Regions from separate parts of the Sporosarcina sp. FSL K6-6792 genome, predicted to be linked through region 4. Evidence: riboswitches for the same ligand, from Rfam matches in the RefSeq annotation. Region 4 holds a riboswitch; each other region holds the start of a gene.
The links. A riboswitch is a leader RNA that binds a small molecule or an ion and turns the genes downstream of it on or off. The one in region 4 is predicted to bind S-adenosylmethionine.
Positions count from the first base shown of each region.

Region 1 (7,830 bases), 590 kb from region 4:
TTACGTGAAGATATTACGTCGGTAGTTACATGGTCTGGCGTATCCGATATCGTATTTACATATAAAGAACGGAAAGATATGCGGCGGATGATGAAAAGAGTTATCGGCGGGACACCGAATAACATGCCAGATGAATACAGAAACCGTACGGCGCTGTTCCGCGTGGATGAAATTGATGCTCCCGTACTCATCATTCATGGCATGATCGACGAGAACGTGTCATTTCAACAAGCAGTTTTGCTGGAAAATGCACTGCGTGAACATAAAAAAGTATATGAGACATGGTATTTCCCTGAGTATACACACTTCATACCGCCCGTCATGAATGCACAACTTGTACGCGATTTATGTAGTTGGATGAGAAGACAAGAAAAATGAGTGGTTTTTTGAATAAAATGAAGTTGCAATTAGAAGTACGGGTTTGCAATTAGACGAAATAAGTTGCAGTTACAAATCCAATGTACAAAAAAACAGTGTAGCACATACAATGTGCTACACTGTTTAATTTGATAATTATGCAATCGGTCCGCCTTTAAGTGTAATCTCTTCAGAAACCATACCGAATTTTTTAAAGTTTTCATGGAACATGTTTGCCAATTCATTTGCTTTTACATCGTATGCTTCGCCGTCTGCCCATGCATTGCGCGGGTTCAACACTTCTGTTGGAACACCTTCAATGAATGTTGGCATTTCGAGGCCGAATACGCCGTTAGTTTCTGTTTCAATGTTGTTCAATTCTCCAGCAAGAGCTGCCTGTACCATAGTGCGTGTGTATTTAAGATCCATACGTTTACCAACGCCGTAGACGCCGCCAGTCCAGCCTGTGTTAACAAGGAATACTTGTGCATCATGTTCATCAATTTTCTTCCCAAGCATTTCAGCGTATACTGTCGCTGGAAGTGGAAGGAAAGGTGAACCGAAGCACGTTGAGAACGTTGCTTCAGGTGATGTGATACCACGCTCAGTTCCGGCAAGCTTCGAAGTGAACCCGCTAAGGAAGTGATACATTGCTTGTTCTTTTGTTAACTTCGAGATTGGAGGTAGTACGCCAAACGCATCTGCCGTTAAGAATACAATCGTTTTCGGATGACCAGCAACAGAAGGGTCAACGATGTTATCAATTGCTTGGATAGGATAAGCTGCACGCGTGTTTTCAGTTAATGAACCATTATCGTAGTCAGGAATGCGTGTTTCCGGATCGACGACAACGTTTTCTAGTACGGAACCAAAACGAATTGCACCAAAAATTTCAGGTTCTTTTTCTTGTGATAAATTAATACATTTTGCATAGCAACCGCCTTCGATATTGAAGACACCAGTGTCAGACCAGCCATGCTCGTCATCGCCGATTAATTTACGGTTTGCATCTGCCGAAAGTGTTGTTTTACCTGTTCCAGAAAGACCGAAGAATAGGGCAACATCGCCGTCTTCACCAACGTTTGCTGAACAGTGCATTGGCATAATGCCGTTTTCAGGAAGTAAGTAGTTCATGATTGAGAAGATTGATTTTTTCATTTCGCCAGCGTATTCAGTTCCACCGATAAGAACAATACGTTTTTCCATTGATACGATAATGAATGTCTCTGAATTTGTACCATCGACCACAGGATCCGCTTTAAATGAAGGAGCCGAAACAATTGTGAATTGTGATTCATGTTGTACTAGTTCTTCTTCAGTTGGGCGGATGAACAAGTTGTGAACAAACAGGTTATGCCATGCAAATTCATTCACAACTTGAATGGATAGTCGTGAAGCTGGATCTGCGCCTGCAAAACCTTTGAAGACGAACAGTTCGTCTTTTGTTCTCAAATGAGTGATTACTTTATTATATAATGAATCGAAAATTTCAGAAGAGATTGGACGATTGACGTTGCCCCAATCGATTTTGTCTTTGGAGGACGCTTCCTCGACAATGTATTTGTCCTTAGGTGAACGACCTGTATATTTGCCTGTCTGAGCTGTAACCGCTCCGTCTGATGTCAATTGAGCTTCACCACGTGAAATCGCTTTTTCAACAAGTTGTGGAACTGAAAGTTGAACTTTTACATTTTTCCCAGAAAGAAGTTTGTTGAGGTCATCACTAATTTTCGCAGATATCATAAGTATGTACCGTCCTTTGCATATAGTCCCAATCAATTGGGTGTCATCACATTATTGAATTAGTATAACACATTAAGAATAATAATCTATACTAATTCAAACCTCAAGGATTTATACGCAAAATGGGTAAAAAGATTTGACATGCAACAAGATTTTTCGTAGCATATATAGTTGAACGGATACTCTTATCCCGAGCTGGTGGAGGGGTCAGGCCCTATGAAACCCGGCAACCTGCACAGACGTTTTGTCTGCGCGAAGGTGCCAAACCTGTAGCAAGGCACAGTCCTTGTATGATAAGAGTGAAAGGTGCTTATGAAATCATGCCTTTCCTCATGTATTATTACGTGAGCGAAGGGCTTTTTATATGATATCGCCCTTAATCCTCGTGTATAGAGCTCGCAATGGCTTGTAGTCTTTTCATTTAGAAAAGACTCTACATGGGACATATGAGTACCGTATCAATCTCGTAGGATATAAGGAGGAAATAACATGACAAATCGCCGACTATTTACTTCAGAATCGGTAACTGAAGGACACCCGGACAAAATGTGTGACCAAATTTCGGATGCTATTCTAGATGCTATATTGGCAGAAGATCCAAATGCACGTGTTGCATGTGAAACGACAATTACAACAGGACTTGTCCTTGTTGCAGGAGAAATTACGACGACAACATATGTCGATATCCCGAAAGTTGTGCGTGAAACTGTTAAAGAAATTGGTTATGTACGCGCGAAATACGGATTTGATTGGGAAACATCTGCAGTTTTGACTGCGATCGATGAACAATCAGCCGACATCGCTGCAGGCGTTGACCAGGCACTTGAAGCGCGTGAAGGTTCGATGACAGATGATGAACTTGAAGCAATTGGAGCTGGTGACCAAGGTTTGATGTTCGGTTACGCTTGTAATGAAACACCGGAACTGATGCCGTTACCAATTAGCCTAGCTCATAAATTATCATTCCGACTTGCACAAGTACGCAAAGATGAAACTCTTACGTATCTGCGTCCAGATGGAAAAACACAAGTGACTGTTGAATATGATGAAAACAATAAACCAGTACGCATCGATACAATTGTTATTTCAGCGCAACATCACCCTGAAATAACACTTGAGCAAATTCAGCGTGATATTAAAGAATTCGTCATAAACCCGGTTGTACCAACTGATTTAATCGATGAAGACACGAAGTACTTCATCAACCCAACTGGCCGCTTCGTAATAGGGGGACCTCAAGGAGATGCAGGTCTTACTGGCCGTAAAATCATCGTTGACACGTACGGTGGTTATGCGCGTCATGGCGGCGGTGCGTTTTCTGGGAAAGATGCGACGAAAGTGGACCGCTCGGCTTCATATGCGGCACGTTATGTTGCGAAGAACATTGTCGCTGCAGGACTTGCAGATCGATGTGAAGTGCAACTTGCTTATGCAATCGGTGTTGCACAACCTGTATCGATTTCTATCGATACATTTGGAACAGGCACAGTCGAGGAAAGTAAACTTGTTGAGCTTACGCGTGGACTGTTTGACCTTCGCCCAGCAGGCATCATCAAAATGCTTGATCTGCGCCGCCCAATTTATAAACAAACAGCTGCATACGGTCACTTCGGCCGTACAGACATTGATCTACCGTGGGAACAAACGGATAAAGCTGATGCATTGAAAGAATTAGCAGGGAAATAATGTAGTGTAAACACCGAAAGACAGGATCGCCCTGTTTTTCGGTGTTTTTTCTGTTTAGGATGTTTGATTTAGCAGGCGTCATAGATTGTAGCGAATCTGTCGTACACTCTCATCACACGAGCTATAAACAAATGATACAATTGTTATAAAGTGAAACCTGATCGGAGAGGAGAGTGTGGGGCTATGAGTTTAATAGGTTTGTTACTACTGGTTGGGGTTGTTGCGTTATTTGTGCTAATTGGTTTAGTAATCTTTTTATTTATAAAAAAATAAGAGCTGCCTTCAAAGGCAGCTCTTTTATTATTGTTGTAAACTCTTGTAATACTGCCCTTTTTCCGCATACTCCTGAACAATCCGTTCCATGTCCGCACGATCGTCGTCATTCAGCTCACGCACGACTTTTGCTGGCGACCCGAGTGCTAGCGTATTCGGGGGAATCTTCTTACCAGGCGGCACGAGACTGCCTGCGCCAATGAATGCCCCTTCGCCAATTTCAGCACCGTCCAAAACAATGGAACCCATACCGATAAGCGCTCCTTTTTTTACCGTACAACTATGTAACGTTACTTGGTGCCCAATTGTCACCTCATCTTCAAGAATAAGCGGAAACTTTGGGCTTTGATGAAGGCAGCACAAGTCTTGAATATTTACTTTACGTCCAATAATTGTTGGAGATACGTCACCCCGGATTACGGTATTAAACCAAATTGTCGATTCAGGACCAATTGTCACATCACCTGAAATCGTCGTGAAGTCGCCAATGAAAACGGACGGATCAATTACAGGCGTTTTTCCTTTATAAGGATAAATCATGATGCTCTCCTCTTTTCTTTAGGTAGTGTATAATTATCGTAACAAAGATTAGGTTTTTATTGTAGATAAATAGGGAAATATATAGATAAAAGAACTAGATAGATGAGGGGAAGATGACCATGTGGAAATGGGAAGCGGAAGGGCCACCAAAAGCTGTCGTGGCCATCGTCCATAATGTGTACGAACATCATAGTAGAAATGCATGGCTTATTCAGAAACTCCGAAACAGCGGTTTTCATGTCGTGACAGGAGATTTACCTGGACACGGAGCGGAAGGTGTCGGAAAAATTCACGATGACCAATTTGATGCCTACGCTAAATTTGTGGAAAAATTAATAGCGGTCGGTCTCGATGATAATTTACCTTTGTTCATTATTGGACATGGAATAGGTGCCACCTTCGTAATGCGTCTTTTACAGCGAAAGAAAATTGAATGCGCAGGGGCTGTTTTTAGTTCCCCATGGCTAGCATTGCGTCATCAGCCACCTAAATTTTCGAACGTATTGACAAAATTCTCGTCATCTATGAAATTGAATCATGAAATTGACATTGAGATGTTAACACGCAATAGTGATTTATATGAAGAGGCTAAGCAAGATGACTTTTATAACGATGAATTCACCGTAGCCTGGTATAAAGAGTTACAATCATTCATAAAATTGGTTGCACAGAGTGAAAGAAGTATTCATGATATACCGGTGCTTATGCATATTGCGGAAGAGGATAAAATAACAGACATAGCGCTTGCTAAGAAATGGTTTATCCGACAGGAACTTTCTGAGTTTCAATATAAGCAATGGAAACGGTTGTGCCATGACGTTTATCAGGAACCAGAGCGTGAGGAAGTTTACTTATATACGGAATCATTTATGAATAATGTACTAAGGTCGCTTGGGTATGTCGTATAGGGGAAAACTGGAAATGGTTTGTGGGTAAATTTGAAGTGGAGGTGTTTACGATTACGATAATTGGGTTTGTACGACATGGCGTTACCGCGTGGAATAAAGAAGGAAGAGCACAAGGAAGTACTGATGTCCCACTTGATGATGAAGGAATTGAGATGGCACACGGTGTAGCTCAAAGACTTTCTGGTGAACAATGGGATGTTATCTACACAAGTCCTTTAATTCGTGCTGCAAAAACAGCTGAAATCATCGCGGACAGTATGCCTGATATCCGTCTCTTATCGGACAATCGCTTGCGAGAATCAGGGGGTGGCCTGGTTGAAGGATTGACGGAAATGGAGCGAGTAAAAAAATGGGGGCACTCATGGAGGCAGCTGGAACTCGGTTTCGAACCGCAGGAAGAAATTATTTCACGCGGACTTAATTTCATAGAGGAAATAAAAGAATTGCATCCAGATAAACGAATCTTAGTCGTCAGTCATGGAGGATTTATTGGTCGATTGATAAAAGAGCTTGTCCCTTACAAGGATTTAGCTGTGGACCTGGAAAACACATCAGTCACTATTATTAAACTGCAAGAAGATCGAAACCTATGCGAGCTGTTTAATTGTACGAAACATTTACAACGTATTAAGTAAGCATTTAAAACGCCAGAGAATGGCGTTTTTTATTTTGCGTATATTTAATAAGTCGAAATACATTATATTATTTAAAATATTCTATCATTCTAGTGACTATTAGACTATAATCAAAAATATAGTCTAATGAGGTCAGAATTTATGCGTGAAGTATGTCGAATCGAAGTAGAAGGAGGTAAGTGAAATGAAATCGATTAAAGCAAAAATCATTGTAAGTGTAATAGCGTTATTTTTCATTATTCTTACGATAGTAAACTTGTTCGTTAATCTTCAAATGCAAAAGCAAACGGAAAATGTCCTTATAAATCAAAGTGAAGTTGCCGTGCAGGAGATGGGTCGATCGATTGAAAACAGTATGTTGCAATATGAAAAAACGCTATATTTGCTTACCGAAAATCCGGAAGTCACATCATTTATAGAGACGCAGTATGGCACCGGGAGTGATAGCGAATTAAGTCGAGGCATCGAAAAGGTCTTTAATGATTATATGGGACAAATGACGGATACGGATTTAATGTATTTTGGATTCGAAAACAAATATACCAAATTTGTTCCCCATCTCGTTATCGATGGATTTGATCCGACTAGCCGCGTATGGTATACAGCAGCTAGCGACCAACCAGACAAAGTTGTATGGTCGGATCCATATGTCGATGCAGCGTCAGGTGGATATGTTATTACGGCATCTAAAGCGATGAAACGAAACAATTCACTTGTTGGTGTTATTGGGGTAGACATTAGTTTGGGAAATATTACTGATAGTGTATCCAAAAGTGAATTTGGATTTGGAGGCTACCCATTCTTATTTGATAGAAATGATGGGGCAATCGTTCACCCTCATTTACTAACAGACAAAGAGGAATTGGCGGATTTATCTTATTTAACGGCATTATTTAACGAAGAAAAAACGAAGGGAATCGGACAATACAATGAAGATAAGAATGAAATGGTCGGCGTTTTTACCGAAGTCCCGCATTTCGGTTGGACAGTTGGTGCCGCGTTCAATCAAGATGCAATTGATGGTTCAGTTAGTCAAACTAGGAACTTAATCATCATAACTTTCATATTAGCAGGAATAGTAATGATTGTTGTTCTTTGGTTCTTAATATCAAGAATTGTTAGTCCTCTCGGTGAAATTCGTACAGCAATGGATAAAGTGACGGAAGGAAACCTTAACGCATACGCGGATGTGAAATCGAAGGATGAATTTGGTCAACTTGCAAACAATTTTAATGCAATGACTTCAAAAGTTCGTGATGTTATTACATTGGTTAACCTTTCTGTTGATGAAGTTCGTTTAGCGGCAGAAAGCTTAAGTGCATCCGCAGAAGAGACGAATGCCGTTAGTGAGCAGATGGCGGGGGCTATCGATGATATCGCATCAGGTGCAACGAAATCCGCACATGATACAGAAGATGTGACGCAAACAGTTGGCTATTTAAGCGAACAACTAATAGGGATTCAAGAAAAAGCGAGCATTATGACAGGCATTGCAATAGAAGCTGAAGAGGTCAACAAAAGTGGAGTCAGCCAAGTCAATCAGCTACAATTGTCGTTCGATGGCTGGAAGACAAATCTGCAATCGATGGCGGATGTCGTTGGAGATTTGGAAACGAAAGTTGGAGCAATCGGAATTGTCATGGAAACGATAACTCAAATTTCCACGCAGACGAACTTGTTGGCGCTTA
Region 1 covers NZ_JBBOSA010000001.1:1,856,538-1,864,367, reverse strand. Annotated here, with positions in the region: gene MKZ26_RS08900 (alpha/beta hydrolase family protein) at 1-378, shown strand, start outside; gene pckA (phosphoenolpyruvate carboxykinase (ATP)) at 514-2,100, opposite strand; SAM riboswitch class I at 2,283-2,400, shown strand; gene metK (methionine adenosyltransferase) at 2,590-3,786, shown strand; gene MKZ26_RS08885 (gamma carbonic anhydrase) at 4,087-4,599, opposite strand; gene MKZ26_RS08880 (alpha/beta hydrolase) at 4,719-5,507, shown strand; gene MKZ26_RS08875 (histidine phosphatase family protein) at 5,528-6,142, shown strand; gene MKZ26_RS08870 (methyl-accepting chemotaxis protein) at 6,327-7,830, shown strand, end outside.
Region 1: linked by a shared signal. The riboswitch ahead of metK (methionine adenosyltransferase) and the one ahead of MKZ26_RS11930 (MFS transporter) in region 4 are both predicted to bind S-adenosylmethionine.

Region 2 (7,830 bases), 890 kb from region 4:
ATTTAATTGTGGCGGGCTGGAGTATGCCGTTATCTGTTGTAACTGGGAGTTTAATTGCCGCGTTATTAGCAGCTCCATTCTTTTTTGCTGCTGTCGGCTCAGGTTATACAAGTGGAGGCTTTGAAGGTTCTGCAACAATGGGCGGCCTAGGTACATGTATGATTTTAGGGGCATTAATCTGGACTAAGCCCCTAAGAAGATTAAGAGGATGGACACTAGCGGACTACTACGGATTGAGATATGGTAGTAAAAGATTAGGAGCATACACGGGAATCGTGATGGCGGTAGCATTTGGTATTTTCAATGCCGCAGCTCTCACTGTTGGGGGTACTTATATTATCCAACAACTTTTCCAAATCGATTTCCTTCCAGCTGCACTATTATTTGTTTCGTTAACGGCACTCTACTCCGTTATTGGAGGCTTATGGGCTGTCGCTTACACCGAAATTGTTCAAGGGGGACTAGCGGTAGCGGGAATCCTCGGGATAACCATATTTGTTTTATTCTATTATCCCGATGTTACATTTAACCCTGATTGGTGGAATGTAAATGAATTATTTAGTAGAGGTGGAGTTGAATTCTGGACACTCTATTTAGTTTTAGCTCTTGGTGATATTCCAGCAGTGGACTTAGGTCAGCGTGTTGCAGCGGCAAAAAGTCCGCGTGTCGCACAGCTGAGTATGATTATTGCAGGTTCAGTAATCATTGCTATTAGTTGGATACCTGGAATGTTAGGGGAAGCTTTTAAATCTATTTATCCGAACAGTTCCAATCCCGAAACATTGATGCTTGTTTTTGCACAAGGATATTTCCCTCCTATTTTATCTGCTATCTTTTTAACAGCGATGGCGGCGATGGGTATGTCAACTGTTGCGGCATGTTATGTAGCAACCTCAGGAATTGTTACTAAAAATATTTATTTAGATTTTATTAATAAGAATCCTGATCCGAAAAAACTATTGTTTTTTTCCAGAATGGTGATTCTTGCAAGTGCATTGTTAGGTTTAATCCTGGCGCTAAGTGCTCAAAAAGTTATTGATTTAGCCTATTTAGCATGGGATGTTGTATTTGTTACATTGTTCTGGCCAATCGTTTTAGGCCCATTTTGGAAGCGGGTAAGTACTCCGGCTGTATGGGCAAGTATATCTGTTGGACTCGTATATTATATTATTACGTCACTTACTCACGTTCCTGGGCCGAAAATTCAATCGGATGGGTTTTTGGGCTTGTTGGGCGAATTGTGGCTAACGCCTGTTTTCTCAGGTGTGATTTTTTCTGGAGTGACAATTATCGTAATAAGTCTATTAATCCCACCTACCCAACACGTTCTTGACATGCATGAAATTGAAAAAAATAAAGAACTTGATCACGTTGGAAGTAAAGAAGAACTAGAAATATTGAATACTTCAAAACAACCAAATATTTGAGTTGGTAACAGGACATGCTTAATTGCGTGTCCTGTTTTTTTGAATTCTATCTACCATATCTGATTAATTTATCAAACATTAATATCTTGTCTAATAGTAATATTTGGATTAAAAAAACTTCATATCGTAGCTAGAGGTTCAAAGAATGAAAGCGATCCGCAACGAAAGCCAAGTCCTCCAAAAATAAGTTGCGTAAGTTTGGACGTCGTCTAACTGCAAGTGGATGGTAGGCGACCGCTGTCTGGAATCCACGTACATCGTGCCAACTACCCCGCATTGACTTCACTTCGGCTTCAGGATTTTGAAAAAAAGACTGAACGGCTACATTTCCTAAACAAAGAATGAGAGCAGGCTTTTTTTCTGTAAGCTGCTGTTCTAAATGCCTCATACAAATTTGACGTGCTAATTCTTTGTCATATGCTCGAACGGGCTTTCTCTTTAATATAAAAGTGACGTACAGCTCATCTATTTTCAAGCCGGCTTCATTTGCAACTTCTTGTAGCGTTTGCCGCGTTCCGCAAACAAATGACTCGCCTTCACGATCTTCACGTGCTCCGGGATTGTCAAGAATAATCATAATCGGGGCCGCTGGATTACCTTCACCCCATACCATCCGTGTCCCTTGTTCATAAAGGCCGCATTCCTGGCAATTTACAAGGTGATTTGGGGTTGGCTCCTCCAATAACATTTTTGGACAGAAATCAGGCATTATTTTCAGCTCACTTTGACGTTTATTTACAAAAAAAGAGGAAGCGCCTGAAACAGAAGAACGCAGCCTTAGTACGCCACTACCTGTGGAAATAGCTAGGCCCTTTTGCAGATTATCCCCAGAGAAGCTTTATAATTTCCAGTGCACTAAGGAAAGCTTTCCACTAACCAATGGATTTCAATCAGATTCACAGCATATAGGTTAAATGTGGTAAAATTATTATAATATTTCGATGTTTATTATTTTTATGTGAATGGGGTGTGGGGATGGAGTTTAGACATTATCAAGATGTGCAAAAATTTGCATTGAAAGCTGAACCTGTTTTAGGTAAAAGGGAAGATGTATACAGTCTTTTTTTCGGTGTATTGCAGGCAATTAAAGCAGGTCGATATGAGAAGCCGTTTATGGCGACGATTGAAGAGGAGGGGCAGGTGCTAGCCTTATTTCAAATGACCTATCCACATCCGTTAAACCTAATTTTTGCGGATGAAAGCCGGTTGGAAGAATGTATGGATTTGTTAATAAGAAACCTATTGGAACTTAAAATTGAAATTAGTTCCATCATAGGTTTAAAACCGTGGGCATTCCTCTTCAGTAAGAAATGGGAAGTGAAAACAAGTGTGTATCCTCAATTGATGATGGACCAGGGATTGTATCGATTAGATAATATAGATGAAACACTTGAACACAGTCCAGGCTCTTGGCGTTTGGCAAATACGGATGATTGTTTACTCATCGAGATGTGGTTCAACTTGTTTGAGGAAGATGCAGGACTTCCGCTAACAGCAGTGGAAGATGTGAAAAAGCGAGTTGCATCATTTGTAGCCGAACAGGAAGTATTTTTGTGGGAGGATAATGGCAAAGTAGTTTCCATGATGAAAAAAGCCCGACCGACAAATCATGGTGTAACTGTCTCCCTTGTATTTACACCAAAGGAAGAGAGAAAGAAAGGCTACGCGCGGACGATGGTAGCAGCTGGAACAAAGGAACTTCTAAAAAAATATGATTTTTGTGTGCTTTATACTGATTTGATGAATCCGACAGCAAATAAAATCTACCAAGAGATTGGCTACAAGAGAATTGCAGATTCTATACAGATTGGATTTAGCTTGAAATGAAAAAGATGTGATCTTTATAGGAAATCTGAATCACATAGTTGATCGAAATATATATGAAAATATCTGATATGGGAAAAATTAATTCCGAAACTAGACATGTTGAATTAAAGAATCCTATTGAATCTGACGTGGCGCTCAAAATAAGAGAGTTTTAATTCGGGGTGTGGATTGTAGAACGCTTGGGGCATTGGGGATGCCTTTGCTGCGCCTGCACTAAGCTGTTCATTATCGAGAGAAATGTGATTTTGAGATGTATATGCCGAGATTATAATGCGATTACTTTTTGATACTAATTATATTCAAGAAAGACACACGTTAGGTTGCAGATTTCATCGTAGATAATGAAAAGCTCTTTCTCACATAGACAATCTAGCGTAGGCGTGTCTTCGTGGTAGCCGGAGCGATAAGTGTGAAAGGGGTCTTCTTTCTGGCTTGTCGCGGGAGGCATCCACAAAGCGTCGAAGCGGTATTAGTGGAATCCTAAATCATTTCAAGTACAAGGGCTTTTTCAGTTGCCTCCCAAAAGCCCTTGTAAAGCGCATACACCGTATTCATTTGTTCAACATATATAGAAGATAAATATGACACAAACAATCACAATAAACTAGCTGGAAAGTACAAAGAAGGCATGGCTGGATCCATCATGTGATAAGTCCAAATGATATTCGCTCTTTTCAATGTTTCTAATGAACTAATAATATTTCATATCAAAAAAGCCAAGAATAGAAAACTCCTGGCTTTTTTGATATGAAATCCAAATCTAATTATTTTATCGTGAAAAAATATCGAGTTTTTCAATTCGTGCTACTGCTTCTTTTAAACGGTCTTCACTTTCCAATAAGCCAACACGTATATATCCTTCACCATACTTTCCGAAAGCATGGCCCGGTGCTACGGCAATGTCTGCTTTGTCTAATAGTAACTTGGTGAATGATTCGCTTGTATATCCTTCTGGTACAGGTAACCAAGCGAAGAAAGATGCAGCGGGCGCGATGACATCCCAACCGATTCGTTTACATTCGGAAATTAAGACATTCCGGCGGCTTTCGTAAAGTGAAACGAGCTCATCCACACAATCCTGGCTTCCCGATAATGCCTCTGTTGCTGCGCGCTGAATTGCTGGGAATATATCTATGAATAAATGATCCTGCAATAAGCTGATTGCTTCGATAATATCGGCATTACCGATGGCAAAACCGACCCGCCATCCCGCCATATTATACGTTTTTGACAATGTGTACATTTCAATTCCAACTTCTTTTGCACCTTCTGCTTGCAAGAAACTGACAGGTTTAGCACCGTCAAAACCGATTCCACCATAGGCAAAGTCATGCAAAATTGCAATATCATTGGCTTTTGCCAAAGCAATCGTTTCTTCAAAAAATGGAAGTGTGGCGGTTGCGCTTGTTGGGTTATTTGGATAGTTCAAATACATTAATTTTGCTTGCTTCTTTTGTTCATCGGAGAGAGCAGAGTAATCAGGTAAAAAATCGTTTTCTGCAAGTAATGGCATTAAATTGTATTTAATATTGGCTAAGCTTACACTCGATAAATAATCGGGATATCCCGGATCCGGCAATAAAAGTAATTCATCTTCGTTCATAATCGCGAGGGGTAACTCGACCAATCCCGGTTTTGTTCCAAATAGAATCGCTACTTCTGTTTTAGGATCAATATGAACATCGTATTCTCGTTTATAAAAGTCAGCAACAGCCTGTTTTAATTCGGCAGTCCCTCTGAATGGGGAGTATCCATGTGTTGTTGGATCTTCAACTGCTTCTTGGAGTGCTTTTATAATATGTGGAGGTGTCGGTTGATCGGGATTTCCACGCCCCAAGTTAATAACGTCGCGTCCTTCAGAAAGTGCTTCTTGTACGTTTCGAACAAGTGATGCGAAAAAGTGCGGTGGTAGGTTCTTGAGTCGATTTGATAGTGCCATGTAATAACCTCTCTTCTATGTAATCCAATCTTTAGTGTAAAAGAGTAAGATAGTATAAGTTTTTCACTTGGAGCAGTATCTAGACTCCAGCGCCTTACCCCTCGAGTCGCTTCGGTCCTTAAGTTAAAGGCAAAGAGCGCCTTTCTCTTGAGGCCCTCCAGCGCTTGTCGGGTCTACCAAGGCGCTTGCGCTTTTCTTGTTGTCTAGCTCCAGGCGCCAGCCGCTCTGAGGCCCAAAGGATGTGGGTCACCTAGCCATTGCCGCAGGACGCGGCGTACTTAGGCTAGGTTCCTTGAAAGCAATCCAGCTATGTGGCCAAAGAGCGCCACGTCGTGCCTGCAAGGAAGCAGGTATGCAGTCGTTGCGACAGGACGTCGCGCTCTTAGACTGCCTTCCCCTGGATCGACTTATGCCTGTCACGTCTAGACGGCGCCTTCCGCTTTTCTTATTGTCAGTATACATGGAATGAAATGAAAATGATAATAAATTGTTATATATCAGAACATATTATGTTGACAATCTTATTGAGACATACTAATATGAAACTTATCAATCAAAATAATTACATAATGGTACTTATCAAGAGAGACTGAGGGATAGGCCCGATGACGTCCAGCAACCCCTTGCGTAATGTAAGGAAGGTGCTAACTCCTACAGAGTGAATTTCATTCTGAAAGATGAGCTGAAACCTTTTTATTTTCGGTGCTTCTTTCATATATGAGAGAAGCATTTTTATATGGTCAGACATCTGAGATTTCGTACTTCTATTTATAGAAAGAGGAGAATTGCATGATTCAAATTCAAAACGTATCAAAAGTATACAAAACAAAAGAGAGAATCGTGACTGGTGTTGATAATGTCTCACTCGACATTAACACAGGAGAAATTTTCGGAATCGTAGGTTACTCAGGTGCAGGGAAGAGTTCTCTTATCCGTTGTCTAAATTTGTTGGAAAAACCAACGAGCGGAACGATCTTAGTAGATGGATTAAATTTGATGAAGTTACGGGGGAATAATCTCCGTCAGGCACGTCTGAAAATAGGAATGATTTTTCAACACTTTTATTTAATCAGCCAAAAGACAGTATATGAAAATATAGCATTTGCTTTACGGGCAGCCAAAACGCCTGCCGATAAAATTAACGCTCGGGTAACGGACTTACTAGAAATGGTTGGCCTCTCTGATAAACGGGATGTTTATCCTGCGCAGCTGAGTGGTGGCCAGAAGCAGCGGGTAGGTATTGCCCGAGCACTAGCGAATAATCCTTCAGTGTTACTGTGTGATGAAGCAACATCTGCATTAGATCCAAATACGACGCTATCTATTTTAAGGCTGTTGAAGAAAATAAATAAAGAATTGAAGATTACAATCGTTCTAATAACACATGAGATGAATGTCGTGAAAGAAATTTGTGATCGCATGGCAATTATGCAAGATGGAAAAGTGATTGAAGAAGGACAAGTATATGATATATTTTCAAATCCACAAGAAGAATTGACAAAGGAATTTATCAGTAGTGTTGTGTCATTTGATGTACCGGAAATGATTTTGAGCAAGTGTACGGGCAAACTGGTCAAGGTCATGTTTAAAGGTGATGTTGCAGGCGATGGAATTATCTCAGATACTGTGCAGAAATTTACTATACAAGGTAATTTCCTACACGGCTCCATTGAATATATTCAAGAAAGGCCACTCGGTACTTTCCTGATGGAACTAAAAGGCGAGGATGACGAAATAGAAAAGGCAATTGCCTATATGTCATCACGAGCTGCTCAAGTGGAGGTAATTGACAATGGGAATTGATTTACAACACGTTATAGAGTTAATGCCTGATATTACAAAAGCATTTGGTGAAACACTTTATATGATAAGTATTTCTCTCGTTATTGCACTTGTTATTGGGCTTCCGCTAGGGATTTTGCTGTTCACTACCGATAAAGGATTATTTTTAGAAAATCGGGCATTGAACTCAGTTATTGGCTTTATCGTCAATATGGTCCGTTCTGTGCCGTTTATTATTTTACTCGTCGCGTTAATCCCTTTAACGATTTTAATAGTAGGTACTCCGATTGGCCCTGGGGCTGCTAGTGTTTCATTATCTGCGGCAGCAATTCCTTTTTTCGCAAGAATTGTGGAGACTTCACTAAGGGAGATTGATAAAGGTGTTATCGAAGCTGCAATCGCTGTTGGTGCAACTCCGTGGATGATTATCAAAGATGTACTATTGCCTGAAGCAAAAACAAGTATTATTCAAGGCGTGACACTTACTGTAATTAGTTTAGTCGCCTATTCAGCAATGGCTGGTGTTGTTGGTGGTGGCGGAATCGGGGATTTAGCAATTCGATTCGGCTACTATCGTTACGACAATACAATAATGGTAGTGACCGTGGTGATATTAATACTATTTGTACAAGTAATTCAATTTGCAGGAGATCGGATTTCAAAAGTAATTGATAAACGATGATGGGGAGAGAGAAAATTATGAAAAAGTTTCTATTAGTTGTATTAGTACTTATAGTTGGAACCGCACTAGCTGCTTGTGGTGGCAAAGAAAAAGCTTCGGATGACAAATCTGTGAAAATTGGTGCAACCGCTGGACCATATAGTGATATGTTGAAAAAGGCGATTATTCCTGGA
Region 2 covers NZ_JBBOSA010000001.1:1,561,098-1,568,927, reverse strand. Annotated here, with positions in the region: gene MKZ26_RS07455 (sodium:solute symporter family protein) at 1-1,427, shown strand, start outside; gene MKZ26_RS07450 (uracil-DNA glycosylase) at 1,558-2,136, opposite strand; gene MKZ26_RS07445 (GNAT family N-acetyltransferase) at 2,403-3,254, shown strand; gene MKZ26_RS07440 (pyridoxal phosphate-dependent aminotransferase) at 4,024-5,193, opposite strand; SAM riboswitch class I at 5,767-5,877, shown strand; gene MKZ26_RS07435 (methionine ABC transporter ATP-binding protein) at 5,983-6,996, shown strand; gene MKZ26_RS07430 (methionine ABC transporter permease) at 6,986-7,657, shown strand; gene MKZ26_RS07425 (MetQ/NlpA family ABC transporter substrate-binding protein) at 7,675-7,830, shown strand, end outside.
Region 2: linked by a shared signal. The riboswitch ahead of MKZ26_RS07435 (methionine ABC transporter ATP-binding protein) and the one ahead of MKZ26_RS11930 (MFS transporter) in region 4 are both predicted to bind S-adenosylmethionine.

Region 3 (7,830 bases), 440 kb from region 4:
TCTACAACCTCACTTTCTTCTCAAAAAGGACAGCTGCAATGACGAACATTATGAACGTGAAGAAAATATCGAATACAATTTCACCCGTGTAAAAAAAAGTTTCAGCATGCTCGAGGTAAATAAAATCCACATTAATTTTCGGATTTTTGATTTTCATTAAATCAATAGGGCCTATTAGAATTAGTTTCTCATATAGTTCGGAGAGGACAAATAAACTATATAGCCGAGAAGCAACAAGGAATAAAATAATCGTAGCTACAATTGAAAATCCCTTTAAATATGGTTTCATCAGTCGGTCTATGACCCAGAAGAAAAACCCGATACTCATGAATATTATCGAAACTGCAAAAATCATGACTATAAAAATACTTCCAAAGAAAAACAAATCATCAAATGTAGCCATTGTCGAGCTGAATAATACGTGTTGAACCGCAAGAACCAGTGTTGGAATTAACAATCCCACAGCACCAATAAGGGATGCAAAAAATGCTTTCGCTCCAACCAATTTAAAAATGGACGCCGTCGAATGAAACCACACATCCGGACGTTTTATTTCCCTTTCCAACATAATAAACAATGCAATAACCGGTGCTAATACACTTGCACCCGCCCAAATAAAACAGATAACAAGCACCACTTCAAAAACATGTACTTCAAGACCAAAAATGTTGGCTATTAGATGTGGAACAAACGACATTACAATAATCCCAAGCAATGCACTAACGAGTAACGGCCACTTCAGCGTTATCCATTCTTTTTTCAACAATCCATTCCACTGCTTCATCAGCGTTCCTCCTCTACATTCCAGTGTATTAGTTAAATAGTACACTATATGCAAGGATGTTGTAAAGGGATTTGTTGGGATAAATTCTCCCATTCAAAAAACACCTCTTCCTTTTAGTGGATGAGGTGTTTTTGTTAAAGAAAACTATTGACGATAAGCTGGATGATCAATGCTATCGTAATAATGCGCAATAATATTTTAACGTGATCCGGATTCAACCTTTCAGCAAGTCGCACACCGATTTGTGCGCCCGATAAGGAACCGGCCATGAGTACAAAGGCAATTGGCCAAATAATCTTACCCATGGCAATATAGCTGATGGCTGCACCAAATCCACTTGAAAACGTTGCAAGACGACCAAAGCCAATTGCCCGAATGTACGCAATTCGTAAGTGACCGAATAAATACAGTAGTAGAGTGCCTTGCCCCGGTCCAAACATCCCATCATACATTCCAATGCCAAGTAAACCCGGAATCGCTACTTTCGTCGGCCTTAAGCTTTCTTCCCCTGAGAAGTCTACTTTAGAAAGGAATGATGTAAGAAAAGCAACGATAAGAAGAATAACCGCTATAATGTACATTGTATTTTCCGTCAAGCGTGTTGCTATGAAACCACCTGTAAATCCACCGAAAAGTGATATAGGTATAATCCAAAATGATTCCTTAAATGTAACCTGCTTTTTCAGTAGGACTGTTATAAAAGTAGAAAACGAACTAACTGTTGTTGAAATCTTCCCAGCCCCAAGGACAGAGTGAATTGGGATACCCATGAGCAACATAGCCGGGACCGTAATCAGGCCACCCCCACCTGCAAGCGTTCCAAGTGTCATCGCAGCCATTCCAATGAAAAATATAAGTATGTAATCCATTCCCCACACTTCCTTCATTTATAGTATACGATTATTTAACCAATTGGGAAAATCAATCACTTTCATTCAAGCTGATAAGGATTGCTTATGTACTAGTCTCGGAAAATGGTATTAGTGAAACAGCTGAATGGAGATTATACTGAAGGTATTACGTTCAGAGGAGTGTTGAGCAATGAGCAAGTTTCTAACAGGAATTGATCATATCCAAATTGCAGCGCCGCCCGAGTCTGAAGATAAAGCACGGAAGTTTTACGGGGAATTGCTCGGTATGGAGGAGATTCCAAAACCAGAAAACTTGAAGGGGCGCGGGGGTTGCTGGTTTCTTTGTGGCTCACAAGAAGTGCATATCGGTATTCAGCAGGATTTCATGCCTGCGAAAAAAGCGCATCCCGGTTTTACAGTGAATGCACTGGAGCAGTTGAAATTACGGTTGGAAGAAGCTAATTATCCGTTTAGTGAAGAACTTCCAATCGAAGGGCGATCACGCTTTTTTACACATGATCCTTTTGGCAACCGGATTGAGTTTTTGGAATTTGAATGAAGCAATACGGAAGTTGCTCAAAATTCGTTTCATGGCGCAGCAGGATGGATAAGCTGCGTCCTGCTGTTTCAAGAATGAGGTGGCTTTTCGATTTTCACTTATAGCTTAGCTGTTGCCATGACAGTTTGACGCTTTGCCCTCACAGTTAGCGCTTGCCATGACTGTTCCATGGATTGTCCTCACAGTTTCTTCGCTTGCCATGACAGTTTGACGCTTTGCCCTCACAGTTTGCGGTTGCCATGACAGTTTGACGGGTTGTCCTCACAGTTTGCGGTTGCCATGACAGTTTGACGCGTTGCCCTCACAGTTTCTTCGATTGCCATGCCAATCATCCTTATTACCTTTACAATCCATTACGCTTCAATAATTCCTTGCTCCTGTACATCTAGCCTCTCTAATTCGTGCAGCAATTCATCACGCTTTCTCGCAAGTCGGTCTTGAACCTTGCGCACATCTTGAAGCACATCGTTCAACTTACTTTTTGCGTCTGTAATGCGAGAATGAACCATCCAGTCTGAAAAAATATTATCGAAAAACAGATCCGTAAATGTAAAGATGTCATTTTTGTTCACCGTGAATGATTCAGTCGCGGCATTTTGGACATCCATCAGTTCAGTCTCAAAATGGCGGAGGGCACGTTGCGCGCGATGGACAAGATCATCGGAGCTATTAATTTCGGAGTATTTAAGAGCCGATACTAGCAAGCCACCGCCAAGGAATGTATCCCATACCGACAATCCTTCTGCCGCCCCAAGCTTCTCCAGCGCCGCATCGAGTGCCCGATTTGCCTTGTTACCTGCATCGCAGGCTTCGTCAATTTCACGCAGCATTGAACGCAGTCTTACTCTATCATCTGCTATTTTTTGTAACGTCCCATTCGCAATTGTGTCATTGAATCGAATCCACGTCTCTTTTTCCTTCAGAAAATCCGCCCACTCTTCCTCGATATAGTCGAAGTCTGGATTTTTAATCTCTTCACGTAATCGGACCGCTTCTGCTTCCAAGTCCGTCACTACTTTTTCTACTTCATTATAATGGAGCTCCGCATCCGCTGCTTCTGAAATCTCCTTCTCCATTTTTTCATCCCACTTGCCTGTCCACTCACTTATCTTATTCATAAAAGAAAACTTGCCAAGCTTCACTACATCCTGTTGTTCTTTTGTCAGTTTTTCATGCAAGTTATCACGTTGTATAATCGCATCTTTAAGTTTTACCTCCGCGCCCTCAAGATGCCTTTTCACTCGGTTGCGCTCAGTACGTATCATCGTCAATTCCATTTGTCGTTCTTGTATATCCTGTCTCATTGACTCCACCCCTTTCTCTGTTATACGAAAATAAGTGGATGAAGTTTCATTTATACACTATATTTTACCCACATGTGGATAACACTCAATGAATTTTCATGGGAATTAACTTATCCACAGCTATTTATTGCTATCAATCAAGGTTTACCCACCCTTAAAGGTATATGCTAGAAGTGGAGGTGTTTCCATCATGAATAAACTGCTGTTAATTGCAATCGTTCTTATACTCCCCCTCTCCGCCTGCGGAAAAGAACCCGCAGTTTCTACACTACCTGATCCCGTGCCTGACCAGGAAATGTTTTCATCAGAAGAAGGTTTATCACTTGTATTGGACGAAGATTCATTCGTCGGTTCGCCACCCATCATTAAGACGCTTGTACGAAATAACAGCTCATCCGATTACCAGTTGGGCGAATTTTATCATATTGAAGTAAATAAAGATGGCAAGTGGTATATTATTACGTATTCAGATGCCGTATTCTTAAAGAACCCATCCTTCAAAGACTTTGGAAATGTGTTGTCAGCCGGCAATAAAGCACGCCAGACCTTTTCGGTCGACGCGCTCGGCGTGACACTGATTCCAGGTGAATACCGTCTTGTGAAAACATTTATTTCAACAGGCGAGCCCATGCATGAATTATCCGTTGCTGTGCCATTTACAGTGGAATAAGAAATAAACCGGAACAAAGCATATGAGCCTTGTTCCGGTTTATCAGTTTAACCCCAAACTTCCTTTGCCACGTCCACAATGAATTTCAACTTTTCCCATTGCTGCTCTTCTGTTAGCTTATTGCCGTGATGCGTTGAAGCGAATCCGCATTGCGGACTTAAGCATAGTTGTTCAAGTGGCACGTATTGTGCAGCTTCTTGAATACGCGCAATGACCGCATCCTTGTCTTCCACTTCGCCATTTTTCGAAGTAACAACACCAAGGACAACCTTCGCTCCGCCGTTTGGCACATGATCCAACGGTTTAAAGTCTCCTGAACGCTCGTCATCATATTCAAGGAAGAAGCCATCCACTTTTTCTTTTGCAAGAAGTGTGGGTGCAATCAGTGCGTAGCTTCCCTCAAACGCCCACGTCGATTGGTAATTTCCGCGACATAGGTGTGTTGTTACGAAAAGATCTTCAGGTTTATCTTCCAAAACACCATTAATGACGCGTAGTGCCAAGTCGATTAGTTGTTCTCTTGAATAGGCTCCGTCGTTAAATGGGATATTCGGTGCAGAAAGCCCCGCAATATAAACATCATCCAACTGCAAGTAGCGTACACCAGCTTCGTAAAATGCTTTCAAAGCATCTTTGTATGCTTGAATAACATCATTGGCAAATTCTTCAATGTCAGGGTAAATCGTTTCATCACGAATTCCGATATTAAAGAGCTGATTCGGACTTGGAATCGTTTGTTTCGCAACGGCACGGCCGCCTACGATTTCATTAAACTCAACAAAGTCTTGAATGAATGGATGATTAGGGTCAAACGAAATCTTGCCTGTGTTTCGAACGTTATATCGTTCTGTTTCAATACCATCAAATACGTAGCCAGTCTCTGGCACATATCCTTCAATTCCGTTCAAATGCTCCAAGAAGTCTAAATGCCACCACGTACGTCTAAATTCACCGTCTGTTACAAGTTCCAAACCAACTTCAATTTGCTTATCAACAACCCGTTTAATTTCCTGTGTTTCTACTTCTCGTAATTGTTGTGCAGTAACTACGCCTTCTTTGAAGTCTTTGCGCGCTTTATGCAAATTATCTGGTCGTAGTAAACTTCCAACATGATCTGCTCTGAATGGTGCTTGCGTTAGTGTTGTCGATTGATTTGTCATGGTATATTCCTTCTTTCTGTTTTAGGAGTAAATTACGGTTTTATTAGGTCAGGAGTGCAAATGAGCAGATCCTCTTTCTTTTCTTATGGCTAGTACGCGAATGAGCGGATTCTCTTGTTTTCTTACGATAGGAACGCAAATGAGCGGGCCCTTTTTCTTTTCTTACGGTAGGATCGCGAATGAGCGTACTGGGAATCCCGATGCTTTTTCCGGCTTCGGAACGATGTTAAAAATGACCGCGCCTTTTGAGGGCACTTTATCTAAGTTTGTTAATAGCTCGATTTGGTAGGTATCTTGTTCAAGAACATAATATTCGCCTAACAGAGATTGGTTCTTTTGAAAATCAATGGCTGAATCCGTATCGAAAGTTTCATGACCGACAGCCTTTACTTTTCTTTCATCAAATAAAAACTTCAAAGCAGCAAGGCCCCAACCCGGTATACGATTATTCCCATCGGCATCTTTATTGCAAAATGCCTCATTATCCGGCCAGCGTTTGCCCCAATCTGTGCGTAATGCCACAAATGTACCAGCCTCAATTTGCCCGTGCTGAGCTTCAAACTTCAGAATGTCTTCGACAGTTAATGTAAAATCATGGTTTGCATCAGATTCTTTCGATTTATCGATGACCACCAGCGGTAATACCAATTCTTTCAAACCCAATTCATCCAAGTATCTTGTATCACGAACGAAGTGAATTGGTGCATCAATATGTGTGCCGTACTGTCCCGCAAATTTAAAGCTCTGTGCGAAAAATCCATCATCGTGATCAAATAATGTTGTAAACTCTGCTGCATCAAATGCTGAAAAACGGGGTGAGTCAGGCCCGAAAGTATGTGTTAAATCGACCCATTCTTTCTTTTTTAATAAAGCAATTGCATTGATTAATTCATTTGACACAATAAGTCTCCCTTCATTTTTTGAAGGTAACTTTAATCTCCAGAAAGAACAAAATCAAAGGGCGGTCGGAGCCTAGACGAAATAAAAAACCTCTTCTAAATTTCAAGAAGAGGTTTTGGCGAATTCGCTATTTGCTCTTCTCATCTCCAAGCAGTAAGCATTACACTTACGCTTCTGGAATTAGCACAGTACTTTTACAAGTCTGTTGCTGAGGTATCATCGGGCCAGTCCCTACACCTCTCTGGATAAGAAAGTTACGTATTTAGTTGTTAATTAGTACAATACAGTCTTCCGAATAGATTGTCAATACACAAAACATGAATTATTTAGATTATACTAGTTTTTACAATGAAACATTTTATGTAAAAAGTAGAAATGGCATTGAAATGATACACGACACAATGTAAAAAACCCACAACTTGCGTGGGCTTTTCCATAACAAATTATTTAATGTTTCATCTCACTCCGCAATTTCCGATGTTCACGGCGTGCGGGGCCTGTTTCAAATAGACTCTTTTCAGCTTCTGTTTCCGGATAAATACCCGGCACAGGAGTAGGCTTATTATTTTCATCCATGGCAACCATCGTTAGGAAGGATTCGGTTGTTAGTTTTGTTTCGCCTGTAAGCAGGTTCATTGAATGGACCGATACAAATACTTCCATCGATGTACGGCCAGTTGACGTGACAATTGCCTCAAGTTCAAGTACATCTCCAACACGCGCCGACGATACAAAATCGACTGAATCGATTGAAGCAGTTACAACCGCTGTTTTTGAATGTTTCATTGCCGTGATATCAGCGATTTCATCTATATACGCGAGAACTTTTCCACCGAAAATTGTCTGCAGATGATTGGTATCGGGCGGCAGTACTAGCTTCGTCTGGATTGTTCGTGATTGGCCCATTGGTCTTTTTTCTTGCATACGACAAACTCCTTTGTAGTAGAACATATTCAATTTGTGATAAAAGGAAACTTTTCCATCAATCATTCCGTATATATAGTATACACATACTGGGGGAAGATTAATGCTGAAATTTATTGATAAATACTATGAAAAAATCACCTGGTCGATTATATTACTTGGACTTATTTTATTCTTTGTAGCAAATGACTATCTATCACTCGTTTTATTTTTATATCTACTTATAAGAGCTTTAAAATCTAGGGATTCCATCCGTAAGACACTTCGGACAACGCCTCTGAGTACTATGGTTATTTATGTGCTCGGTATGATTGTACTTCTTATAGCGCTGGTTTTCATCATGCTTTATTCAGGGGATTTCATAAAGAAGTATAACATTCCAGTTTTCTTGCAATACATTTACATCGCTGTTGTCCTAGTCGGTTCGATGTTTCTCTATACCTGGTTGATGGATTTTTTAATAAAAAAATGGAGTAAAAAAAGGGTATCGAAGTGATGTAAAACTTCAAACCCAAAGAGGACACCCCTCATTGGAGTGTCCTCTTAAACTATTTCTGCCAACAACGCGTATACACGCTTCATCTCTTCCTGCATCGTCCACTGATCAACGGCAAGCCATCTACAATGGATTGCATTTCCTTCAAGCCTTGTCATACCAGCTTTTAAACCTTCTTCGAC
Region 3 covers NZ_JBBOSA010000001.1:2,890,491-2,898,320, forward strand. Annotated here, with positions in the region: gene MKZ26_RS14150 (hypothetical protein) at 2-784, opposite strand; gene MKZ26_RS14155 (sulfite exporter TauE/SafE family protein) at 919-1,653, opposite strand; gene MKZ26_RS14160 (VOC family protein) at 1,826-2,194, shown strand; gene MKZ26_RS14165 (hypothetical protein) at 2,548-3,498, opposite strand; gene MKZ26_RS14170 (immunoglobulin-like domain-containing protein) at 3,689-4,168, shown strand; gene MKZ26_RS14175 (5-methyltetrahydropteroyltriglutamate--homocysteine S-methyltransferase) at 4,216-5,328, opposite strand; gene MKZ26_RS14180 (cyclase family protein) at 5,491-6,228, opposite strand; SAM riboswitch class I at 6,366-6,480, opposite strand; gene MKZ26_RS14185 (acyl-CoA thioesterase) at 6,676-7,152, opposite strand; gene MKZ26_RS14190 (hypothetical protein) at 7,256-7,648, shown strand; gene MKZ26_RS14195 (urease accessory protein UreD) at 7,696-7,830, opposite strand, start outside.
Region 3: linked by a shared signal. The riboswitch ahead of MKZ26_RS14180 (cyclase family protein) and the one ahead of MKZ26_RS11930 (MFS transporter) in region 4 are both predicted to bind S-adenosylmethionine.

Region 4 (7,830 bases):
TTGGCAACTTCTTCTGTTGAAAACGACACGCAAATTCATACGCATATGTGTTACTCGGAATTCAGCGGTATTATCAAATCCATTAGTGCATTGGATGCGGATGTTATTTCAATCGAAACGTCAAGAAGTCATGGCGAAATTATCGCTGCATTTGAGAACAATACGTATGATAAAGAAATTGGCTTAGGCGTTTATGACATCCACAGCCCACGTGTTCCAAGCAAGGAAGAAATGAAACAAAATATTAATCGTGCACTCAAAACAATTAATCCAAAACAATTTTGGATTAACCCGGATTGTGGCTTGAAAACAAGAAAAGAAGAAGAGACAATTGGCGCTTTGAAAATCATGGTTGAAGCGGCGAAAGAAGTTAGAGAAAGTCAATTAGCTACGCTTAAGAATTAATTATTTAAGTTGAAATAAAGATTCCTTTCAAATCCGCTTAGGCTATCCCAGTAAGGCACCATTGCTTTGTTAGTACATGTATTCATATGTTCAAAATAAAAAAGGTATCTTCCCGTGCATGAATGACGGGGAGATACCTTTTTATTGTGGTCGGGGGATTATTGGTTTGCGAAGTATATGCTCGGTTGCGTGAGGGATATGATCGGTCGTGTGAAGTATATGCTTGGTTGACGGGATATATGATTGGTCGAGAGAAGTATATGCTTGGTTTACGGAGGATATGATCGGTCGCTTGAAGTATATGCTCGGTTGTCGTAGGATATGATCGGTCGGGAGAAGTATATGCTTGGTTGGCGGAGGATATGATCGGTCGCGTGAAGTATATGCTCGGTTGACGGGGTATTTGATCGGTCGCGTGAAGAATATGCTCGGTTGTCAGAGTATATGATTGGTTGCGTGAAGGATATGCTCGGTTGGTGAGGGATATGATTGGTCGGGCGAAGAATATGCTCGGTTGGCGGTATATGCTTGGTTGGTGAGAGATATGATCGGTCGTGTGAAGGATATGCTCGGTTTGCGGGGTATATGATTGGTCGGGAGAAGTATATGCTCGGTTGTCGGAGGATATGATCGGTTGCGTGAAGTATATGCTTGGTTGGCGAGGGATATGATCGGTCGGGGGAAGTATATGCTTGGTTGTCGGGGGATATGATCGGTTGGCGGTATATGCTTGGTCGGGTGAAGTATATGCCTGGTTTGTGAGGGATATGATGGGTCGCGTGAAGAATATGCTTGGTTGACGGGGTATTTGATCGGTCGCGTGAAGAATATGCTCGGTTGGCAAGGGAAATGATCGGTCGCGCGAAGAATATGCTCGGTTACGCAGGAAAATATGATGAGCTTAGGTCAGCAATTTCACTTTTGTTCTAGTGGTATCCTTTCATATACTATGGCACTTTGAAGTGCGTACTACCTAATTTGATTTACTTGTGTATAATTAGTATAGGAAGCTGAATTACAATCACAATTATATATAATAGAGGAGTTTTACATCATGGCAATTAAAGTTAAGGCAATTATCGGTAGTACAAGTTCAACTTCATTCAACTTAAAAATAGTTGAACATATGAGAAGTCGTTATGCAGATCAATTAGACATTACACCTGTCTTTATCAATGATCTTGATATGTTTTCAATTGATATAGAAAGCAACCCATCTGCAAACGTAGTTGATTTTAAAAATAATGTAAAAGATTCAGATGCTGTATTATTTGCAGTTCCTGAATATAACTTCTCTATTCCAGGCGCAATGAAAAATGCTATCGACTGGTTATCACGTGGTGGCGATTTCACACTTAAAAACAAACCTGGCTTCATCGTAGGATCATCTATGGGAGCATTCGGAAGTATCCGTGCGCAACTCCACTTAAGAGAAATCCTGTCAAACCCAGCGTTAGCTCCTGTCTTACTGCCAGGTAACGAAGTATACATCGGTTCAGTTCATGAGAAAATGAACGAAGCTGGCGAACTTACTGATAAAGCTACGATTGATTTCTTGGATTCAGTAGTCTTTAACTTTATTGAGTTCTATAACAAAACAAATACTACAGTTAAAGCTTAAGAAATCTCCTGATCATCAAAAACAGACACTCCCTGGAGAGTGTCTGTTTTTGATTTATCCATTATAGTGCGTCGCTGGTATTCTGGCTAATTCTTTTCTTTTCAATATGTGTGGCATGACCGGTGCCCCATTCGTGCATAATTGCTAAGATGGGCTGTAAGCTTTTTCCGTAATCCGAGATAGAATACTCAACTTTCGGTGGGACCTGTGGATAGATGACTCTGTTAATAATATCTTCATCTTCCAATTCCCTTAATTGCTTGGTCAACATTTTTTGGGTAATCCCTGGCATTAATCTTTTTAATTCACTAAACCTCTGTGTTCCTTCAGTAAATAAATGCAGTAAAATGATTGGTTTCCATTTACCTACCAAGATACCTAAAGCTTCGTCAACTTTACATAGTTCAGGCTTTATCCCCATAATAACCTCCATTAGTATCTTTTTGTATACTATAGCACTTTCAAGTGTGTACTTCACATTTTGGTGAATTTATTCCATAATAACATATATAGTGATTCATTACTATTCGGTAAAATTTAGCTATATATGCTGAACAAATGAACAGCTTTCTAAACTTAGCGAAAGCACCTTACAAGGGGCAGCCGAAGCATGTCTTAGGACGGGGCATTCCTTAGCACCGTAGCAAATACAATGGGATCTTTTAATTCAACATATATATCCAAAACAGAAGGAGGAATTTAATATGAATAATAAATCGGTCTTTTCAAGGGGAATCAGAAGTGTAAGGGATGTCGTTTATCAGGAACACTCGCCAACTCATAAAGTAGGATTGGTCATTGAACCGGGAAACTGGGAAGAAGTCGATCCATTTCTATTGATGGCTGAAGACTTTTTCGTGCGTGGAACATTTGGTATGCATCCTCACCGTGGTATTGAAACTGTTACGTACGTCATTGATGGGACGCTAGAACACTTTGACAATAAGACTGGGGGAGGGGAACTACACCCTGGAGACGTTCAATGGATGACAGCGGGTAAAGGGATCATTCATACAGAGGATCCGGCTGTTGGGGAAACGGTCCAATCCTTGCAACTGTGGGTCAATCTTCCAAGTGATAAAAAAATGACGGAACCGCGTTACCAGAACATGCGTGCACAAGATATGTCGGTCCGTCATGAAGACGGCGCTACGATACGTGTCTTTTCCGGTTCATCGGAAGGTGTTACGGCTGACACGAAAAATCACGTGCCTGTTACGATGGTTGAATTGATCATTGAACCCGGTACCACTGTTACACAGGACCTTCCCGGCAGTTACAATGGATTTCTGTATATAATAGAAGGAATAGGGTCATTTGGCAGTGAAAGCGTGGAGGGGAAGAAGGGGCAGGTTCTCTGGTTGGAACGTGGAACAGATGAAGAACAAACTGAAGTGAAGATTCACGCAGAAGAGAAACTGCATATCATGTTATATGCAGGTAAGCCTGTCGGAGAAAAAGTAGTAGCTCGCGGCCCGTTTGTGATGAATTCAGAAGAAGAGATTATGCAGGCCTATAAAGATTACAGAGAAGGAAGATTCGAGTGAACATGTATCAGTGAATTTAGTGCGGAATCACAAAGTATGAAATATTCTAATAGATTTGATATGATTTTAAGTGAAATAAGAAAATGGGAGTTGCTGATATGGGAAGTAAGATAGAGCAGGTAGCGAGTTTTAAAGAAGCAATGGGGAATTACCCGACGGGAGTCACTGTCGTTACAGCATTTGATGCAGATAAAAAACCGATGGGATTAACGGTCAATTCATTTGCATCGGTATCATTAGAGCCTTTACTAATTTTATGGTCCATTGATAAAAGAGTATCCACTTATAGTGACTTTCTAGATGCTGAAAAATTTTCGGTGAATATTTTGGCAGCAGATCAAAGTGAGTTATGTACGTTATTCTCAAGCAGGGTTGCTGATCGATTTAGTCAATGTGATTGGAAAGAATCGGATTTAAACCTACCAGTACTTTCAAATTCGCTTGCGGTTTTACAATGTAAGACGGTGCAACAAATTGAGGCTGGAGATCATACGATATTAATAGGCGAAGTATTAGATATTCAGAATGAAAGTAAAGAACCACTTTTGTATCACCGTAGAACTATAGGTGCAATTCCAGAAGAATTTTATAGCTGACAGTGTCTATACAATCTACAGTGTAAAAAGGCGTGTCATCAGTTTAATCTACTGATGACACGCCTTTTTTTCTTGAAAAAGAGGCTCTGTTAAAGTTTAATGTTGATATAGGAAAAAATTAGAACTTCCAATTATCCGGAAGTTCTAATTCGTAGTACACTCTTCTTCTACCGTTGATTGACGTATGCCTGTTGCATCTTAAAGGGTATCTTGCGCTTTTCTCAAGCCAAGGATACAACGTTCTTGCGGACCGCCTTACTGGAGATGGCTAGCACTAGAACTAGGCCCGCCGCCATTAATACACCATCGAGTAGAAGTGGCAAGCCCCAGCTACCGGTGTTATCTCGAATGACTCCGGAGACGACAGGTGAGAGAACTGCTCCGATTTCTCCAATCAAATTGAGCATTCCAAACATGGATCCTCTGCTTTTTTCGGGCGTCAAATCGGAAGCCAGAGCATGTGCCACCGGTTGCAATGCAAAAAAGAATAATCCGGAGACAAACAAAATGACAGACATAACGATGGGGTTGTTATTACCCATCATGACATAGACTGCAAATATAAAAATAGTTACAGTCAGTACAGCGGTTAGTACAGCAAGGACGTTACGTCGCCCATTTGGACGATTGGCCACTATGTCAGAAATTTTGCCGCCAAGAGGAAAACCAATGATTCCGGCCAAACCATTAAACGATGCAATCAAAGCGGCAGCCATTAACGCACCGCCACCGAAATCTTTGACGATAGAGACGGACCAAAATCCGTAAAACCATAGATGCCACATGATAGGGATAAAGAATAAGTACAATAAGAAAAGATTCTTATTCGCTATTAACGGTTTTATTTCAGACTTCTTCGTTGTGTATAAATAAAGTATTAAGAGCGGACAAAGTGCAACAAGAATGACCGCAATCGCGATAGAGGACAGACCTAGTTTGACGGAAAAATAATAGATGCCCATCACTATGACAAGAAAAACGGCGGAGTACATGGACATGTACAATAGCCCTTTGCCAAACTGTGCTTTAATACCAGGTGAAGATAAATCTACAGAAGCACTTGAATCGTTTTTGGGCTTCATATATTTAAATAGTAGGAGTGCAATAATGAGTGTAATTGTTCCGGTCACGAAAAAAGGAAAGCGCCAAGCCCCTTCACCCATAAATGGTTCTGCGACTGTAATAAGATAAGGGACGCCAAGTGTGCCCGCTGTCAGACCAACAGAAAGTCCGGTAAGCGCCACGCCCATTCCTAATCCAACTTTTTCAGGAGGTGTATGATAGGCAATATAAGAGCGGTCATTCGAATAAAAAACGCCTTCGCCTAGCCCGAGTAGGACTCGGAAAAGAATAAATGCAACAAGGCCCCCCACCAAACCTGTTAATAAAGTGGCGATTCCAGCCCAAACAATACTTAAAATGATAATAGCACGATAGCCAAACCTGTCCCCAAAGTAGCCACCAGGAAATTGCATTAACATAAAACCGGCAAAAAATAAACTACCAATCAATCCGCCAATTCCATGGGGGTTTGCCACGTCTGCAAAAAAAGAAACTTCATTTTCAATCATATATGTAATAATCGGCCCAGTTGCAACCCGGTCAACGTAAGAAACAAACCAACCTAAAAATAACAAGCCCCAAATCGTATGATATCTTTGCAAGCCTTCCTTTTTCATTCCTCACACATCCAATTCTATTGTTAATAAAACAAAATGCCCCTCCACTGTGTTAGTAGAGAGGCATTCGAGAGAAAATACCCTCTCATTTTCCAAAGCATAGTGCTTTGCAGGAATTAGCACCTTATCAACATGATTGTTGAATGGTTGCCGGGTTTCATAGGGCCAGCCCCTCCACCGCTCTTCATAAGAGTTTTATTAGCCTATTTAATTAGTAAAGGTTACTGCCAAACGTCTTGCGCGATAGTTACAACATGACGAACTTTTTCCCATTGTTGTTCTTCAGTTAACTGATTACCTTCTTCTGTTGATGCGAAGCCGCATTGTGGGCTTAAGCATAGTTGATCTAAAGGAACATACTTTGTGGCCTCTGCTATTCTTGCTTTAAGCTGTTCAGGGGCCTCTAATTCGCCGAATTTAGAGGTGATCAAGCCTAATACGACGAAAAGGTCAGGGCGATTGACATGGCGCAACGGTTCAAAACTGCCGGAGCGTTCGTCGTCAAACTCAAGGAAAAGACCGTCAACATCTAATCCGCCGAAAATTGTTTCGGATACATCCTCGTAGCCACCACTAGAAAAATAGGTCGATTTGAAGTTGCCACGGCAAATATGCATCGTCACGAGCAAGTCGGCTGGCCTTTTCGCGATGGATTCATTGATGGCCCGTGCGGATAGTTGTACAAGTTTGTCAGGATCTTGCCCCTTTGCTATCAATGTTTCCCTTCCTTCTTCCGATAAGAAGGAAGCCCATGACGTGTCATCGATTTGAAGATAACGACAGCCCTCATCGTACAGTGCTTGAATTACATCTTGATAGGCAGTAACCAAGTCATCAAATAATTCTTCGTCATTTGCATAGATGCCTTCTTCGAATGTTGCTCTGTGGATCAGCATATTCGGGCTTGGAATCGTGAACTTTGCGACTGCATCACCTGCGATGCTTTTCAGGAACTTGAAGTGTTCAATCATGTAATGGTCGCTAAACCCAATTTTTCCTGTCACTTTAATGCCGTGTGCTTTTGTTACAATACCGTTGAATTGGAGCCCTTTATCTGTTTCGAAAAACTCAACGCCGTCAAAGCCGGAAAGGAAGTCAAAGTGCCACCATTTACGGCGGAATTCTCCGTCTGTCACAGAATTTAGTCCAGCTTCTTTTTGTTTTTCAACGAGCTTTGTAATTTCTTCGTCTTCGATTATGCGTAATTCTTCGGCAGTGATTTCACCGGTTTCTCTTTGCAAACGGGCCTGCTTTAGGCGTTCTGGTCTTAAAAAGCTCCCGACGTGATCTGCTTTAAATGGTGCTTTCGTCAAAGTTTGTACGGCTATAGGTTTTGTCAATTTAAATTCCTTCTTTCCAATATAATAATGTTTTCTTTAATGGTAGTTAATTAGGTATGGAAATTTTTTCATTTGTTTTGATCAAGGCTTGATCAAAATCGGCAATCAAGTCATTGACATGCTCGAGTCCAACAGAAAAACGTAGCAGCCCATCGGTAATACCACGTTTCTCCCGTTGTTCTTTAGGCATGGCGGCATGGGACATCGTTGCAGGATAGGAGAGAATTGATTCAACTCCGCCTAGACTTACTGCGAAAACGGGTATCCGAACGTTTTCAACAAAGGCCTTTGCTGCATCTCTGTTTGGCAAACGGAAAGATAAGACAGCGCCTGGACTTGTCGATTGTTTCGCGTGGATTGCGTGTCTTGGATGACTTGCCAACCCTGGATAAAACACTTCCTCTACTAACGGGTGGTCGTTCAAGTACGAGGCTATTTTACGTGCCGATTCAGATGACTGTGTTAAACGGGCACCTAATGTTTTGATTCCTTGAATTAATGCGTAAGAATCTTGTGCGCCTAGAATAGAGCCGAAAGAGTTTTGAATGAATGCCAATCGATTGCCAAGTTCTTCACCCTTTGTAACCGCTAGCCCAGCAATGATATCGCTATGCCCCGATAAAAACTTGGTAGCACTATGAA
Region 4 covers NZ_JBBOSA010000001.1:2,449,706-2,457,535, reverse strand. Annotated here, with positions in the region: gene metE (5-methyltetrahydropteroyltriglutamate--homocysteine S-methyltransferase) at 1-405, shown strand, start outside; gene MKZ26_RS11950 (NADPH-dependent FMN reductase) at 1,460-2,026, shown strand; gene MKZ26_RS11945 (winged helix-turn-helix transcriptional regulator) at 2,088-2,447, opposite strand; gene MKZ26_RS11940 (pirin family protein) at 2,731-3,573, shown strand; gene MKZ26_RS11935 (flavin reductase family protein) at 3,672-4,169, shown strand; gene MKZ26_RS11930 (MFS transporter) at 4,391-5,848, opposite strand; SAM riboswitch class I at 5,931-6,041, opposite strand; gene MKZ26_RS11925 (5-methyltetrahydropteroyltriglutamate--homocysteine S-methyltransferase) at 6,070-7,188, opposite strand; gene metC (cystathionine beta-lyase) at 7,235-7,830, opposite strand, start outside.